Regions from separate parts of the Cellvibrio sp. ATLC23 genome, predicted to be linked through region 2. Evidence: predicted binding sites of a transcription regulator. Region 2 holds the regulator's gene; each other region holds the start of a gene.

Region 1 (5,761 bases), on a different contig from region 2:
ATTACCCACCCACTCAAAGCGCCAGCGATACAAATGCGTTGCATCACTGGCATCACGCACTTCAATTAATTCAAAACGACGCGCATCCAACGCAAACTTTTCCCGCAATTGGAAAGCAAAGGGCTCAGCATTTTTACCGACAAAACTGGAAGCTTGCTGAGTGGGCGCCATCACAAACACGTAATCGCGACCTTGATATTGACAGTGACAGACGCCGAGATGGACTTCCTGCCCAAGACGATTGTGTAATGAGGTATCGACAAATAAAGGATTCATCAACATATAAAAGGTTCCGCTGCGCTTTTTATTGTTGAGTTGATGTTAAATTGCCACATCACTCACTTGGTTGATTATTCGCCACCCGGTTCCGAAAAAGTCCCTCTGCTGCGACGAGGCGGCAGTCTACGCACAATTTATGACAGTTCAAGCAAAAGCGACGAACAATTCTCTAGCAGTAGATTCAGGAATAATTTTGTTACTTTATTGCCAAGCGCAGGGAACACCAGTGACAAATCCGCCCGCTGTCCTGTATCTGCATCATGACAATCTGGTAAAGTCATCTCTTAAGGCTGCAGCGAATCTGAATAGTTCCTTAATTTATTCAGATTACAGCACATTATTTTTGTTTATTATTTGATCGCCATTTTGCGACACCAATATTTGCCCAAACAACTGGGCTTGCATCGCCGCCACACCAGTAGAAAGGAATAATCATGCCACCAACATACCTGCGCATCGCATTGCGCACCGCCTCTTTTTTATTATCTCTTATAATAATTTCCACAATTTCTGCATGTACTTATGTTTCTCAGGGCGTGTTAGTTGATAGCGATCGTCATGCAAAAATTGCCCAACAAGATAGCTTTGGCGATAGCGCTAACCGGGTCGTTTATCCAGAACAAAATTGGAGCGGCGCAGATAGCCTCTGGTTTTATAATGTTACGCAGGGTTCTAATCTGCTCCCTTACGATATTTTTTTACACCTCGAAACAGCCGATAGTGAAGCGCTGTTTCGCAGCGATGAAAACATAAATCGGCTTCGCTATTTGCCGCAAAAAGCCAGCTTTGCCAACCCGGATGGACTACCAGTCGGTTGGGTGAAAGATGAACACGGAGGCAAGGAGTTTATTGGCTTCACCTGCGCTGCATGTCATACCAGCCAGATTAATTATCAAGGGGCCGCCATTCGTATCGACGGCGGCGCAACTCTGGCCGATATGGAGCAGATGCTAAAAAGCTTGTCGCTGGCATTACAAGCAAGCCTGGAGCAGCCCGACAAATTTGAGCGCCTCGCCCAAAAAGTACTGCAAGGGAAATACCCTGAGAACAAAGAAGCCTTCCGCGCGCAGCTAGTGGATACCGCACAACAGATTGCCAGTTACAACCAGATCAACGACCCGCGCCATGGCGAACAATCCGTCGCCTATGGTTATGGCCGGCTGGATGCGTTTGGGCGCATCTACAATCGGGTACTTGCGCACCTCACCCCCAACGAGCCCAATTTCAACCCAGCCAGCGCACCGGTAAGTTATCCCTATTTGTGGGATACCCCGCAACACGATTTTGTGCAGTGGAACGGTGTGGGTGATAACGAGCTTGCAGGCCCGCTGGGGCGCAACACGGGTGAGGCACTAGGTGTATTCGCGCAATTCGATTTGCATCGCAAAAAAGGTGACATTGGCTATCGCTCATCAGTGGTCGTGCGCAACCTGACACGTATGGAGCGCCATCTGGAGAGTTTGTGGTCGCCAAGCTGGGAAGATCTGGCGCAGCAAAATGTGCTGCCCGCTATTAACCCAGCCCTGGCCGAACAAGGCAAACAGGTGTTTATTGAATACCAGTGCCACACCTGCCATGAGGCCATCGACCGCACCGACCCCAAGCGCCGCATCATTTCGCAATTCGCCAGTTTGCAAACGATTGGCACCGACCCTTATATGGCGATGAACGCACTCAATTATGCTGGCAAAACCGGCTACTTTGAGGGTAAACGTATTAACCCACTCAAACCCAATTCACCGCGTTTTCAAGCGACCAGCCCGGTATTACCAGCTTTAAGTGCGGCAGTTGAAGGGGTATTGGTGGAGCCGGATCACGATAAATGGCTGGTTCGCCGCTGGGCAGAAAAACTCTACGACCTGATTAGTTCAATGTCCGACAACCCGATCAAAAAAACCGAGCGCCATTTGGACTTTGAGGTCGTCGATAAAGATAACCCCGCTACTCTCGCCGCTTACAAAGCACGCCCGCTCAATGGTATATGGGCTACTGCACCTTATTTACACAACGGATCTGTTCCAAGCCTATATGAATTGTTTATGCCCAGCTGCAGCGACGCCGAAATCGCCAGCGGTAAAACCTGTCGCCCCAATCGCTTCACCCTGGGCACCCGCGAACTGGATGTTATCAATGTGGGGGTTGTACAGCGCGATCCACAAGAGTTCCCCGGCCTGTTTGTGTTTGACACCAGCCTGCCCAGCAACTCCAATAAAGGCCATGAATATGCTGCCGGTATCACCCCCGTATTTGTACTGGATGACAGAGGCCGCCCGGTAAAAGATGCACAGGGCAAACCGAAAATGCAGATGCTGCAGCCAATCAACAGCCACCAGCGCTTGGCGTTAGTTGAATACTTAAAAACGCTGTGACACAGCCACAAGCTCATCGCCCGATTTTACCGCCGGGCGATGAGCTCTTGAGCAAACCGCACAGGTTTCACAATTGCTCACAACTTGCCGTACTTATTTCCACTAAATTACCCGCACCATACAAAATCACTGAACCAATCCTCCGCTTTGAGGGTCTTTAGCCCAGCTCGATGCAAGCGAGAGTCAAACCCCCAAGCTTCACCAGTGCCCGAATAATGCTGGCGATTTGATTGACACCAAGCGCCGCGACACACAGAATCACCGACCAGTTTTAAACCTCAGGAACATGCTGAATGAATATTGACCGTTTTTCACCGCTACTAAAGCGTACCACCCTGCTTCTCTCGTTGATGGCAGGCTCATTTTTACTGGCTGGCTGCGGCGGTGGCAGCGATAAAAAATCCTCGGCAAGCTCTTCATCTATTAGCAGCTCATCCTTACGCAGCAGCTTCAGTGCAGCCTCTGTACCGCCAAATGGTTCAGGTATTTGGCCCAGCGTAAAGGTAGAAGCGCAAACTCCCAAAGTGCTGACCTTCCAGTGGAGCGCAGTTGACGGAGCCACTTTTTATAAGCTTTATAAACACGATGCAGCGACCGGCGGTGTAGAGCAAGTGGGCGACGATTTGACCAACACCGAGACGACCGATGAAATCGGCGTACACGTGCACGATTGGGTCAACAATTACTATTACGTAGACGCCTGTAATGCCAGCGGCTGCCAAAGATCCAACCTGACCTTTACCGCGACCGAAATGATCAAAGCCATTGGCTATTTCAAAGCATCTAACGCTGAAGCCAATGATTTTTTTGGTTGGAGCATTGCCCTGTCCGCCGATGGCACTACCCTCGCAGTAGGCGCACCAACCGAAGACAGTAAAGCCATAGGTGCAAACGGCGACCAAGCCAACAATGACAGCACCAACTCTGGCGCGGTCTATGTATTCATTAAAGAAAACGGTGTATGGATTCAACAGGCCTACCTGAAGGCATCCAATACCGAGCAACCAGATTTAAACCCCGCCCGCATGCTGCCAAATGATCGCTTCGGTTACAAAGTTGCACTGTCCGATGACGGAAATACCCTGGCGGTATCGGCGCTACTGGAAGACAGCCCATCCTATGGTGTGAACTGTAATCAGAATAACTATGAAATAGTCATTAGCTCTGCCTCCTCATCAAACCCTTCTAGTGACTTGCTCGGAGCTGTGGATTTAAATGTAGGGGCTGTTTATATTTTTACTCGCTCTGAGAGTAACTGGTTGCAAGATGCGTATGTAAAACCCATTTTTTCCTTAGAACACGCGTTCAGTCGCCCCAAAGTTGAACTGCGCTTCGGTGAAACTATTGCACTGTCAGGCGACGGGAAGACTCTTGCGGTCGGCACTACGAGCGATTTTATTGCTAGAAGTGGTGTATTCAATTTCGGTAATAGCGCTAGCTCGTTCGACAGCACATCTTCAGTTAGCACATGCTTAGAGTTCTACCCATCCAGCAGCTCGTCCATCAGCAGCTCAAGCTCGAGCAGTTCATCGTCAAGCTCAAGTAAATCCAGCACTAGCTCATCATCCAGCACCAGCAGCTATTCCGGTGGAAGTGGCTCAGGCGCTGTCTATATGTTCCGTCTTAGAGAAAATGGCTGGGTCGAAGAAGCGCACGTAAAAGCATCTAACGCGCAACAAGGCGATGCGTTTGGTGCAAGCATTGCTCTCTCCACTGACGGCAACACCCTGGCAGTAGGCGCCATAGGGGAAGACAGTAATGCAACAGGTGTGAATGGCGATCAGGCGAACAATACCTGTTACTACCTCAACGAGTCAGGTTACGTGATTGAGCCGGAATGCAAAGAAGCTTCAAAAAATCGCATCCGCGATGTAATCAATAACGGCGCAGCCTATGTTTTCAAGCGCAGTGATCAAATGTGGATCCAAGAGACATACCTCAAACCAAGCAGTACCTTTATCGATACATTTTTTGGTTCCAGCGTCGATTTATCCGGTGATGGCAATATGTTGGTGGTGGGTGCGCCTGGAGACGCAAGTAAGTCGACAAGTATTAACGGAGAGACAACTCAAGAGATCGACTACGCAAATACTGGAGCTACCTATGTATTTATTCGATCCGGGACTGAATGGTCGCAAGAAGCCACGCTAAAACCATCAACATTAACTCATCATGATGGCATCAGTTTATTGAGCCGTAATGACGGAACTCAATACATTAAAGTGCAAGGTGGAGGCCAATTCGGCGGCAATGTGAGCCTCTCCCAAGACGGCAAGACCTTGGCGGTTGGTTCATTCCGTGAGTCAAGTAATGCCAAAGGCATTAACGGCGATCAAGGTGATACCAGCGCCGCGCGCTCTGGCGCCGTATTTGTGTTCAAACGCAATAACACAGTGTGGACACAACAAAGCTATGTTAAAGCTAGCAATACCGACAGCGACGACCGCTTTGGCGTGAACGTAGATTTGTCAGCGGATGGCAAAACTATGGCAGTTAGCGCGCACCGCGAAGCCGGCCGCGGTTATGCTGCCGCATCCAGTGGTGCCAGCACCAGCTCGGCAACGAGCAGCAACAGCTTAGATCAAAGCGACAACTCAGCTGATGCAGCCGGTGCCGTGTACGTCTACTAAATATCAGTAGCGGTAAAACAAAAACGGGATGCCATCGCATCCCGTTTTTTTTGGTTTTTATCGCCAATACAGCGCAAAACCCGCTTCATCTTTTGCCGCAACAAACCCCGCGCAGACCCACAAATCCCCCACGGCGACTAACTCATCGCCGCTAAATACCAGTGGCACCTTGTCGCGCAGCCAAGGCTCCAAGGCGTAGTCCTGCAGCAGTTTTTTTAATGTTTGCGAGTGCGCACGGCCTGCGGGTTTACAGCGTTCACCACCAGTGCGATAACGAATCTGCAATGCAGGTAAATCAGCCTTCAAACGCAGTGATGAATCATCGTTTGTTAATTCAAACTGCAGTTCCATTTCCGGCAATTGTACGGGTAGCAGATACAAACGCTGGCGATAGGTTTGCAGCGCGACATTACCCCAGCTGACGCGGGTTTGTGCATCATCGCGGCCATGAATAATTTGCCGCTCGATTTGCAGCCAATGCAA
Region 2 (5,761 bases):
AAGTTATTCCGCAATTGGTTGCTGCTGTTGAGCTCTATTATCAAGCGCAAACTGGCTGTGAGCCTACGTTGATCCGCGCCAAGGCTAGTGCAGGAGCCTTCGCCTAGTTCTCTTCTCCCATTCGAGGCGCTGATAGCCGCGCCCCGATGTCTCTATTTCATTTTTTTCAGGGCGCAGTAAGCGGCGTTCCTGCCTATATAAATCAATGCTGCGTTTTGCCTGCTGTATCTGCATCACTTAAAAATGCCAAATAGTCATCTACCACACTGCGCTCCTCTGTCCGCCGGTCGGTAGATTTGCGGCGTTTACGATGATAGAGATCTAGCGGCATGTTTTTGCACGGGTCGCGATCTAGTCGGCGATCATTACCTTTGCGGCGGTCGAAAAAAAACTTGTGCTCATTCATAGTCAATACTTCTTCTTTCGGGCTGATTATCGTTATAACCTTGAATTTAACTGTTCACTGGTTGCGCCAAGTCAACACAGTGTAGATCTTTGTCGTTAAAATGCGGCAAGTTTTTTTGCATAAACAGGTCTAGTTGGATAGTAAATGTCTATCCCTCTGTGATGCTGTTGTTGCCTGCGCAAAGGTTGAAGCTATGAATCCTGTTGAGAGTCGAATCTGTACCAAGCTGAGTGCCAACTTCCAGCCGGTACATCTGGACGTTGTTAATGAGAGCTATATGCATTCGGTGCCACCTGGCTCTGAAACTCATTTTAAGGTGGTATTGGCGTCTGCCGCATTTGCTGGAAAGCGGCAAGTGCAGCGCCACCAAGCGATCTACGCCTGTTTGGCCGAGGAGCTGCAGTCCGGTGTTCATGCACTGGCGTTGCACACTTTTAGTCCAGAGGAGTGGCTGGCGAGCAATCAGGTTCCGGAATCTCCCCAGTGTCTGGGTGGGAGTAAACACGACCAATAATAAATGCTGGTTGTGCAAAAACTAAACGCCTATAATGCGCGCCCTGCGCCATCTTGCTGCCTTTGAATACCTAAATCTGATTACTGTTAACCCGTTAAGTGATGTTTATGAGCCAAATTGTCGTCGCCGCCCTGTATAAATTCGTTAAATTACCTGATTACGAAATTCTGGTTCCGCGCCTGAAAGATCTGTGTGATCAATTGGGTATCAAGGGAACCTTACTGTTAGCGGAAGAGGGCATTAACGGTACCGTTTCTGGTTCGCGCGAGGGAATTGATCGTCTGGTTGCCTTTTTGGATGCTGACGGCCGCTTTGATAATTTAAGTTACAAAGAATCGTTCTACGATGAGCAGCCTTTTTATCGGATGAAGGTCAAACTCAAAAAAGAAATCGTCACTATGGGTGTCAATGGCATAGATCCACAGCAGATAGTGGGCACCTATGTTAAGCCTCAGGATTGGAATGCACTGATCAGTGATCCCGATGTGCTAGTTGTGGATACACGCAACTCCTACGAATATGAAATAGGCACTTTTGAACGCGCTATTGATCCTAAAACCGAAACCTTCCGTGAGTTTCCAGCTTACGTTGCAGAAAACCTTGATCCTGCCAAACACAAAAAAGTGGCCATGTTCTGCACCGGCGGTATTCGCTGTGAAAAATCCACGGCCTACTTAAAAGAGCAGGGATTTCAAGAGGTATATCACCTTGAAGGTGGGATCCTGAAATATTTGGAAGAAGTGCCGGAAGAAGAGAGCTTGTGGCGCGGTGAATGTTTTGTGTTTGATAACCGTGTAGCGGTCAATCACAAATTAGAAAAGGGTATTTACGATCAATGCCACGGTTGCCGCTACCCCATTACTGAAGATGATAAAAAGTCAGAACACTATATGCTAGGTGTTTGCTGCCCACGCTGCTTCGATAAGCTGACCCCCGAACAAACCACTCGTTTTGCCGAGCGACAAAAACAAATCGAATTAGCCAAGCAACGCAATCAAGCGCACATTGGTGTATTGCCGCCTGAGCGTCAATTGCGTCGTGCGCAAAAGCTTGAGCATCGTGAAGAGCAGCGTCGGTTGTCGTTGGCTGCAGGTGGTGATAGATCTAATCGGTGACAAATAGTATTTAGCTATTTTGTCACACATTTACTTTATGCTTTAATGCTGTTTCCGTTAATAAATATCTGTGGTAGCTATGAATTTTGACGATTGGACAGCTGATATGGCTGCAGGCACGGCAACTCATGCCACTGGGTTTACTATTCGTATTGAAGGTAATCCAAAAGATCCTTCCGAAGTGTATCCCGGCAAGTTTCCAGAAGGGATGAGCTTTGTCGATCAGGCGCGCTTATTGCGTTCAGGGTTGGAATTTTTAGCCAAGTCAGGTGGAAGTGCGCTTAAATCCTGGCAATCCAGCCCGGTGCAGGATGCAAAATCAGAAGCGATTAAAGCCCGCGAAGAACTGGCAAAACGTTTCGCGGATCGGCCAGATAAGCCCCAGCGATCAGTGCTTTCACTGAAAAAGAATTCCTGACCTGTTGCAAGAAGCAGAGGCAGCATAAAAAAACCGGCGTAATCAGCCGGTTTTTTTATGCTTGTTAAGTCTTGTGAATTCTGGTTGCTACTAGCCAAGCTGTTCTTAGAGTAATCCACGTCTTTGTAATTCGAGATAGTGTGCATCAATCAGCTTGAAAAGTTCATCAAATTTGGCCGCCGCAGGTGCGATAACCATTTCCAGACTTTCAATTTCAGATTTCGGGCGGCGCATGATTTTGTGCAGCTCCTCGGCTGTTCCGGTCATTGCAGCTATTATTTTCTCGGTAGTCTCTTTGTCGCGGAAAATGCGGCCTTGTTCTGTTAACTCTAAATAATTATCGCACTCTTGCAGCCAATCTTTACGCTGCGAAATGAAGTTACGGATGTTCTTGGCGCCGCCACGGTGTGCGGTAGGCAGTTGTTTGTCGCGATAACTCTGCAGGCTTCTGCGCCCTTGCATTAAAAAATCCAGACCAGTCGATTTGCAATATTTGGCATTTAAGTAACTGGCAAACTTCACATTATTGGCTGTTTCTGCCTTGGTACGCTTACAGGCTTCATCGCAACTGAAGCTGACTTGGGATAGCGATAGCAGGGCAATGATCAAGAGGATTTTTTTCATAGGGGCTCACCGATTATTAAAGTTATATGAAAGCTGAACAACTGGACTGTGATATAAATCACTTTTAAAGATACGTCAAGTATTGTAAATAATATCGAGCTTGGATATAGCCATTAGTATTAAGACTAGGGGGTCACTGCGAAAATGCAAACATGAATCGATTTAATTGCCCAACAGGAAATAGGGTAGTGGTAAGGGGGCATTGGAGGAATTAGGAACGCGGCAGATAATAAGAAGGCAGCTCTCGGCTGCCCTACATCATAAGAATTAATATTATGTCTAGCTAAAAAAGCCCATTGGGTTTTTGCTGATAGCCACGCTAACAATATAACCAAATACAATTAGCGCGCTGATCCAAAGCGCTTTGCGTACACTGGGATTCGGCACTTTAAATGCCGCTATACCAAGGCCGATATAAACAACCAAGCCGACAATTTTGGCTATCAACCACGGCTGGCTGCCGGGCGACATACTCAGGTGCACTGCTAACACTATGCCACTAACCAATAAAATTGTACTGATGATGTGTGGAAGTATTTTTACCCACTTTTTGCTGAGCATGTTGGAGCTCATAAACAGCCACAATCCGCGCACAACAAACGCCAGTAGTGACAAGGCTACAAAAGTGAGGTGAAGGTGTTTAAGTGCTAAATACATGAGGTTTTCCTTTTTATCTATATTAAGTGGGGGCGCTAATCAGTGTGCTCAGGCTGCAGCCAGCGCTTTCCCAACCAACGCAAGCATAGCATCGGACAGGGGCAGTTTTAATGCGGCTGTGTGGCCTTTGTCAGACATTTTGTTCCAGGTTTTGCGAATGATATCGATAAGTTTTTCTTCGTCATGTTTACTGGCAAAGTCTTCCAAATAAAATTCAATAAATACCAAGCAGATAACATCCTCCAGTGCTTGCACTTCATTGTCTCGTTTTAGGCTGCGTTTCAGCAGTAAATCTTTCACGCGCTCAATCATGCTTGTGTCGTAACCTTCCTGGGCCATGATTGCACCGGCGATTTCTCCGTGCAGCTGCGCCAAATCCAAGCGCCATTTTTTATAGCCACTGCGATCCATCGGGTAATCACTGCGCGGACTTTTCCAGCGACAGATATGCTGGCTGCGCGCGGCGAGTTGCAGTGCTTCCGATGGCGCCTCACAAAAACGATGCAATTGCGCACTCATGCGCTGTGCATAAATCCATTCTTTGGCAACGGCTTTCCCATCGACAATCTCGGTATTGGGGTCCTGTAAATTGGCGGCATCAAATGCGGCGAGAGTTTTTTCTAATCGGTTTTGGTTGGTCATTAGGGGGGCTCGTGAATAGTTTTTTTGTTCTGTTTTAGTTGCCAGATTCGCCATTGGCGATACTGCGCAGCTTATCCATGTCATTAATTACAATTTCTTTTTTATCTACTGCAATCACATCTTGTTTTTGCAGGCGAGTGAAGATGCGGCTGACGGTTTCTATGGTCAGACCTAAATAATTGCCAATGTCGGTGCGCGACATGGGTAAGCGAAACGCATTGGCGGATAATTGACGACGGCTATTGCGGCTAGAGATGCTTAAGAGTAATGCGGCAATTCGCTCTTCTGCGCTACTTTTGCTGAGCAGCGTAATGATCTGTTGATCCTGAGTGATTTCGCGGCTCATTAATTGAAAAAAATGCCGCTGTAGATTAGGAATCTGCAAGCTTAATTCTTCCATGCGATTAAACGGGATTTCGCACACGGATGCTGTTTCGAGCGCAATAACGGAATTGGTATAACGATTGTCGCCAATGCCATCCATACCCACAATTTCACCTGGCAAATAGAATCCAGTGACTTGTTCTACGCCGTTATCGTTAATGGTAATAGCCTTAACAGCGCCAGAGCGGATTGCATAAACCGAATCAAAGAGATCATTAGCGCGATACAGATAATCGCCTTTTTGTAGAGGTTTACCGCGCTGAATAATACTGTTGAGCCGGTCTATATCATCAATGTGCAAGCTAATAGGCAAGCAGATAGTATTTAATCGACAGTTGCCGCAGCTTACTTTTTTATCGTGTGGGCAGTTGGAATCCTGGGATTTTACGATTGTGTGATTCATAGTCATAACACAGAAACCTCAAGGGACCCTTATCCCTCAAGTGGATTGGGCGGGGATAGGTAGATTAAGCGATTGTTGCAGCTTTGCCATGAGGGGTAAATAGTTGATTTACATCAAGGGTATGCTCAGTGGCTGTGCGCGCACCCTTGATGAAAGATTAGTCAGCCAACGCGAGTGATGAAGCGTTCTCTGTTTGAATCCACTCCTTCGCCATGGCTTTCGCCAAACTAAAGTCCGTTTTACCTGAGCCAAGCAGCGGCATGGCTTCGATCAGCATCCAGTCGCTGGGAATAGCGAGTGCGTTTAAGCCCTGTTTTAACACCTCGGTGCGAATTTCATCTTTTGCCACGTCGGCATTGGTGATGGCGATTAGGCGTTCGCCTTTTTTCGCATCTTCGATGGCCACTACAATGACATCGATCGCATCGTTGTTGATCGCTTTTTTCAAGGCGCTTTCCACCAGTGTTAAACTCACCATCTCGCCGCCAATTTTGGCAAAACGCGAATAGCGATCCTGAATGAATAGGAAACCATCCTGATCAATTACACCTTTATCACCAGTCACATACCAACGCATATCCTGTATTTCTTTTATGGC
Region 3 (5,761 bases), on a different contig from region 2:
TAGCGGCCAAATAAACGATAGCGATTACGCGCAATAACATTGTAGCTGCCGTCGCGCAGGCGCTTGGGCAACCAACGCAATAGCGCCAATACCGACCAAGGAAAAGGCATTGCGCGCATAATGGCAATAATTGCATCGCTTCGCGTCAGGCAGGTACCATTGTGAATCAGTAACAGCGTGTCGAATTGATCCAAAGGAAAATTATAATGCGCTAACAACGCCTGCCCCTGCGGCGATTGTACCGCGCAAAACGTGAAGCGTTGGTGCCGATCAAACCGCAAGATAAAACGACTCCAGTGATTACATAACTTGCACACCGCATCAAATAAAATAATGCGATCTTGTGGATCAACTACAGGTAATTTCGCCATGTTTACCTCACTTGACCACTAAGGGGCGCCACCGCACAGACTTGAGAGCGGTAGAATCCTAGGTTACAGACTTCGATCAAAAAAACGGAGGGAAATATTATGCCACTTACCGCAACTGACCCAATTAAAGTTATTTTTGCGATTCTATTGCCGCCACTGGGTGTGTTTATGGAGGTAGGGTTAAAAAAACATTTTTGGCTCAATATATTGCTGACGCTATTGGGATTCATTCCGGGAATAATTCATGCGCTATACGTCATACTCAAGCATTGAGCTGCCCGCCATCGGTTTAATTAATGGTAAAAAATATCCAGCTGGGTTTTTTACCAGCTGGATGCTGACGAGAAAAAAATGCAGGAAGAAATAGTAGATAAGCAAATCAATTAATCGATTATTGAAAACTTTATCGCAGCGATATCAACTAGCGCAATCCATTGCGCAATAACACAGCGAATCCCTGATAAACAAAAATTTATTTATGGCTATCTTTCAAATTGCCATATTCCTTTTGAACTTTTCCTTCTACTTGTTTGGCCGCACCTTTAAGCTGTTGCTTTTCACTACCTACAGCCTCACCGGTTTTTTGTTGAACTTTACCTGCAGCTTGTTTTACTGAACCTTTCACTTGATCTTTATTCATGATGTTTTCCTTTTGCGTGAGAAAGTTAGAAGGGATATTGTTCCAGAAACTGGATACAACAAATCCCACCAAAAATATCTTGCCAAACCCGAGGGAAAACTGCCGCCCGCATTGCGTTTGAAAAGATATTCCACGCCTTACTCTAGCCCCACGTAACTTCCAATTCAGTGCGAAACCATACACATTTTTAATTAACAGCTTACAAAGTTGACAGTACTGTCAATAGCTTGCCGATATCGACCGGCTTAACCATATGATGATGAAAGCCCGCATCACTGGTTTTTTTACGATCCTCTTCCTGACCGTACCCTGTTATCGCGATAAGAACTGAATTAGCGGTTTCCGGTAAATTGCGCAAAATTTTCGCCAAACTACTACCGTCCATATCGGGTAAACCTATGTCTAATAAACAGGCAACTGGTCGCGCCACTCTAACTCGTTCAATAGCCGCTTGCGCGCTGTGCTCTACGCAGATTTGATAACCATGTAGTTCCAACACCATCGCGAGTGTTTTGGCTGCATCGACATTGTCATCCACAATCATCAGCATCTGGGATGCCGCTGTTGTTACCGCGGGTGCGGCAGCTGAGTTGGGTTGAATACTGGGCAATTCGATTATTAGGGGAAGCTTCACGACTAACTTACTTCCCCTTCCTAAACCCTCACTAAAAGCACTTACAGTGCCCCGGTGCAGCGCAACCAAACTTCTTACCAACGCCAAGCCGATACCGAGCCCACCTTGAAATCGGTCGGAGGTACGTTTTGCTTGAGAAAACATTTCAAATACATGGTTCAGAACATCGGGTTCCATTCCGATCCCGTTATCAGTTACGGTGAAAACAACATGGGCGTTGTCGACCGTGATACTAAGCAAAATCTCACCTCGCTCTGGCGTGTATTTTGCGGCGTTATTAAGTAAATTCGCGAGAATCTGCACCAACCGTTTTTGATCGCCCAATACATACGCGTCACGCGTTGGGTGCTCAATATTGAAAACATGCTGGCGCGATTCCATCAGCGGGCGCACCTGTTCCACGGCATTTATCACGATTTCATTAACATCTATCGCATTGCTTTCCAAGTGGATAAGCCCACGGGATACACGCGATACATCTAATAGATCATCGATCAGACCAGTCATATGTTTAACCTGGCGAGAGACAATATCACTGGTCTTTCGAACGACATCCTGCTCAAGCGAAGGAGCCTTGAGTATTTCTGAAGCGGCACTGATGGGGGCAAGAGGATTGCGTAACTCATGGGCGAGCATGGCCAGAAATTCGTCTTTACGACGATCAATTGCGCGCATCTCATATTGACGGCGCCGGGCGCGCAAAGCAGCAGCAGCAGCACTCACCAAAGTCACACTATTCACCGGACGCTCAAGCAGAGTCAAGTTTCCCAACCCCAGATAACGACGCTTGTTAAACACAGTGTCGAACTCTTTTTTAGTCAATACCACAATGGGTAAATCGGACCAAGTTGGTTGATTACTAATGTAGGCATCAAGCAGTTTTATTAGCGCAGGAGAGAGCGCCTCATCCGCAATAAACAACGCACCCACTCCTCCTAATAAAATTTCTGCGACCTGCGCAGGCGCCGTACAAATTATCGATTCAATTGCATGTCGCTGAAGAAGTGAATGGATAAGGCTTGCGTCTTTGCCAATAGGAGCATAAATAACCACACAATCTTCCATCGATCACCCGACACCATTGAAGTGATATAAAGTTTCCATTTATTTTCCTGACTGCCATGGTGCATCGCTTGGGAGGATATCAAACAACTGCGGTATGCCGGTTAAAACCCCTTGGAATCCTTTAAGGACGGGACCGACATGCACACCGGTAGATTTGATGCTAAAACTACGCAATGTGGTCTCATGCGAGCTACCCCGTTTCTTAAATACCGATAGGGCTTTTTCGACGTTGCCACGAACTTCAAAATAACGTAACAACAAAACGTTATCAGCCATGTAACTAATATCCATCCCCGTTGTGGTTTCACCAACAATGCCTTGTTGCACACCAACAAGAAATGTCACTACTCCACGTTGACCCAAATAAGTTAATACTTCGTGCAAGTGCGTCGCTAAAAAACCGACTTCAGGCATAGCATTGAGATATCCGTTCAAACTGTCGATAACGATCACTTTTGCACCGCCATCTGCTGCCTTACAAACCAAATGGGTGAACTCACCTGGAGACATTTCAGCCGGATCAATTTGATGTATCTGTAGCAGGCCAGAATCATAAGACGAACGCAGTTCCATGCCGATACCTTGGCATCGGTTGAGCAACGTGTTAAAGGACTCTTCAAATAAAAACATCGCCGCCTTTTCACCTTGCCGCGTAACGGACATAACAAACTGTGTTGCGAGACTGGATTTACCAGTTCCTGGTGGCCCTGAAACTAATGTACTCGAGCCCGCCTCAATACCTCCGCCAAGTAATTCATCCAACGCAGACAGACCACTGGACACTTGACCGCGCGGTGTCAATTCACGGGTCTCTGCGGCTATGATACGCGGATAGACAATTACCCCGCCGGTAACGATCGAGTAATCATGAGGGCCTCGCCGAAAGGAAATACCACGATATTTCACAATACGAATCAAGCGCCGCTCAGCCCCGTATTGTGAATCGGTATGGTGCAGCGTGATTACACCGTGCGCCACGCTGCGCACTTGTTGATCACCGCGCAAGGCGGTTCTGTCATCAAGTAGAAGTGCAGTACAAGCACGCCGTGAAAAATACTGTTTTAGCGCAAGCACGTGGCGACGATAGCGTAGGGCATTCCCCGAAAGTAGCTGTAACTCGGAAAGCGAATCCAGAACGACGCGACTCGGATTAAGCTTTTCGATCATACTGAGAATCAAATTATTGGTTTCACCCAATTCGACTTCTGCAGGATGCAAAACGGTGTACTGATCGGCCGAATTTAATAAACTCTCTTCCGGAATGACCTCCTGCACCGTTACACCCTCCATAGAAAAGCCATGGGACTCAGCTACGGCCCGCAACTCCACCTCGTTTTCGGCGAGGGTGATATAGAGTACTTTCTCCCCCAACCGGGCGCCTTCAATCAGGAACTGCAGCGCAATGGTAGTTTTCCCCGAGCCGGGATCTCCTTCTAATAGATAAAGGCGCTCCTTGGTAAGTCCACCGCCAAGGATATTGTCCAACCCGACAATACCCGTAGAAACAAACGCTGTGCTTTCTGTATTTTGTGTCTTCATATACTTCCTTTCTGGGATGTTGGGAGAAAGCAACAATGCACTCAAATCCATCATTGCTAACAACGCTCATTCCAATTCGCATGTATCCGAACCTATCAGCCCAGCGTCACGAATATGGTAACCATCTTTTTTGAATAGCTCGCTATTGTCTGTACTGAAACATACATTCATTAGCGGTTGCCAAAAAAATCCTGTGCCCCCATTAATATCAATCCGAATCTCTGACTCAATGCTCAAATTTACGCTCTCGCGTGTCTCACTCATGGAGGCAGAGTAAAAAATGCACCTGACCAAAATCAAACAATTCTGTAATTTCAGATATTACTGAAAATTCAGGAATATCAATATGTCACAAAAACTCACCCCAATGATCCAATCCTGCATCCTTCACTTTGGCGAAATGGGTAGCCGTTGGGGGATCAACCGCACAGTCGGGCAGATGTATGCCTTGTTAGTCTTAAGCAAAGAACCTTTGTGTGCCGATGACATGACCGAGGCGCTGGGCATATCCCGCTCCAATGTGAGCATGGGGTTGAAGGAATTAATGTCATGGGAATTAGTGAAACTGCAGCATCGCCAAGGTGAGCGCAAAGAGTTCTACACGGCGCCGGGTGATGTGTGGGATATAGCCAAAACCTTAATCGAACAGCGTCGCAAGCGCGAAATGGACCCAACCTTAACCACACTGCGCAACTTGTTGATTGAAACACCGGCTAATGCTGAAGAGGAATACGCGCAACAGCGCATGCGCGAAATGCACGAACTGATCGAAATGCTCACCCTCTGGACGCAAGAAATTCAACGGTTGGATTCAGCACAGCTCGGCAAATTACTCAAACTCGGCAACAGTATCGGCAAAGTATTGGATATGAAAGACCGCCTGCTCGGCGGAAAAAAAGATTCTGCGAAATAATCTTCTATCGAGGTAAATCATGCTCGACCCTAGTGTAATCGACACCCTCATTCTCTCACGCATCCAATTTGCGGCGAACATTTCGTTTCATATTTTATTTCCTACCATTTCCATCGCACTCTGCTGGTTTTTATTTTATTTCAAAATACGTTACAACCGCAGCGGCAAAGAAGTCTGGATGCGTGCCTATCGTTTTTGGGTAAAAGTATTTGCACTGACATTTGCACTGGGCGTCGTCAGCGGCATCACCATGAGCTTTCAGTTCGGCACCAATTGGCCGGGTTATATGGAAACCGTAGGCAATATCGCCGGGCCATTACTCGGCTATGAAGTGCTGACCGCATTTTTCTTAGAAGCGACATTTTTAGGCATTATGTTGTTCGGGATTAACAAGGTGTCTAATCGCATTCACACTCTGGCGACTCTCTTAGTTGCTTTTGGCACCAGCATGTCTGCGTTTTGGATTATCGCACTTAATTCCTGGATGCAAACCCCTACCGGTTTTGAGATGCGCCAAGTCGGCGACACTATGAAGGCCTTTCCGTTGGATTGGTGGGCGATTATTTTTAATCCATCCATGCCCTATCGTTTAGCGCACA

Evidence for each region. The regulator FNR, encoded in region 2, switches genes on or off when oxygen is low (the NO sensors DNR and NnrR bind a similar motif). The targets are predictions, from matches to a motif close to TTGATNNNNATCAA.
Region 1: a site for FNR is predicted at 2,875-2,888, ahead of AC2CG4_RS11130 (FG-GAP repeat protein). Genes of this name have one in related genera too.
Region 3: a site for FNR is predicted at 4,536-4,549, ahead of AC2CG4_RS12480 (GbsR/MarR family transcriptional regulator). Genes of this name have one in related genera too.

Annotation. Positions count from the first base shown of each region.
Region 1 is NZ_JBXUOS010000006.1:40,202-45,962, forward strand. It holds gene AC2CG4_RS11115 (hypothetical protein) at 1-282, opposite strand, end outside; gene AC2CG4_RS11120 (hypothetical protein) at 617-784, opposite strand; gene AC2CG4_RS11125 (di-heme-cytochrome C peroxidase) at 816-2,648, shown strand; gene AC2CG4_RS11130 (FG-GAP repeat protein) at 2,942-5,278, shown strand; gene tilS (tRNA lysidine(34) synthetase TilS) at 5,336-5,761, opposite strand, start outside.
Region 2 is NZ_JBXUOS010000001.1:580,188-585,948, forward strand. It holds gene galK (galactokinase) at 1-107, shown strand, start outside; gene AC2CG4_RS02335 (hypothetical protein) at 203-406, opposite strand; gene AC2CG4_RS02340 (BolA family protein) at 600-920, shown strand; gene trhO (oxygen-dependent tRNA uridine(34) hydroxylase TrhO) at 1,028-2,035, shown strand; gene AC2CG4_RS02350 (hypothetical protein) at 2,115-2,453, shown strand; gene AC2CG4_RS02355 (hypothetical protein) at 2,559-3,077, opposite strand; gene AC2CG4_RS02360 (SirB2 family protein) at 3,357-3,734, opposite strand; gene AC2CG4_RS02365 (DUF4202 domain-containing protein) at 3,783-4,376, opposite strand; gene fnr (fumarate/nitrate reduction transcriptional regulator Fnr) at 4,411-5,169, opposite strand; gene AC2CG4_RS02375 (acyl-[ACP]--phospholipid O-acyltransferase) at 5,321-5,761, opposite strand, start outside.
Region 3 is NZ_JBXUOS010000007.1:47,779-53,539, forward strand. It holds gene AC2CG4_RS12455 (thiol-disulfide oxidoreductase DCC family protein) at 1-371, opposite strand, end outside; gene AC2CG4_RS12460 (YqaE/Pmp3 family membrane protein) at 471-644, shown strand; gene AC2CG4_RS12465 (CsbD family protein) at 844-1,011, opposite strand; gene AC2CG4_RS12470 (hybrid sensor histidine kinase/response regulator) at 1,211-2,698, opposite strand; gene AC2CG4_RS12475 (ATPase domain-containing protein) at 2,750-4,249, opposite strand; gene AC2CG4_RS12480 (GbsR/MarR family transcriptional regulator) at 4,596-5,162, shown strand; gene AC2CG4_RS12485 (cytochrome ubiquinol oxidase subunit I) at 5,182-5,761, shown strand, end outside.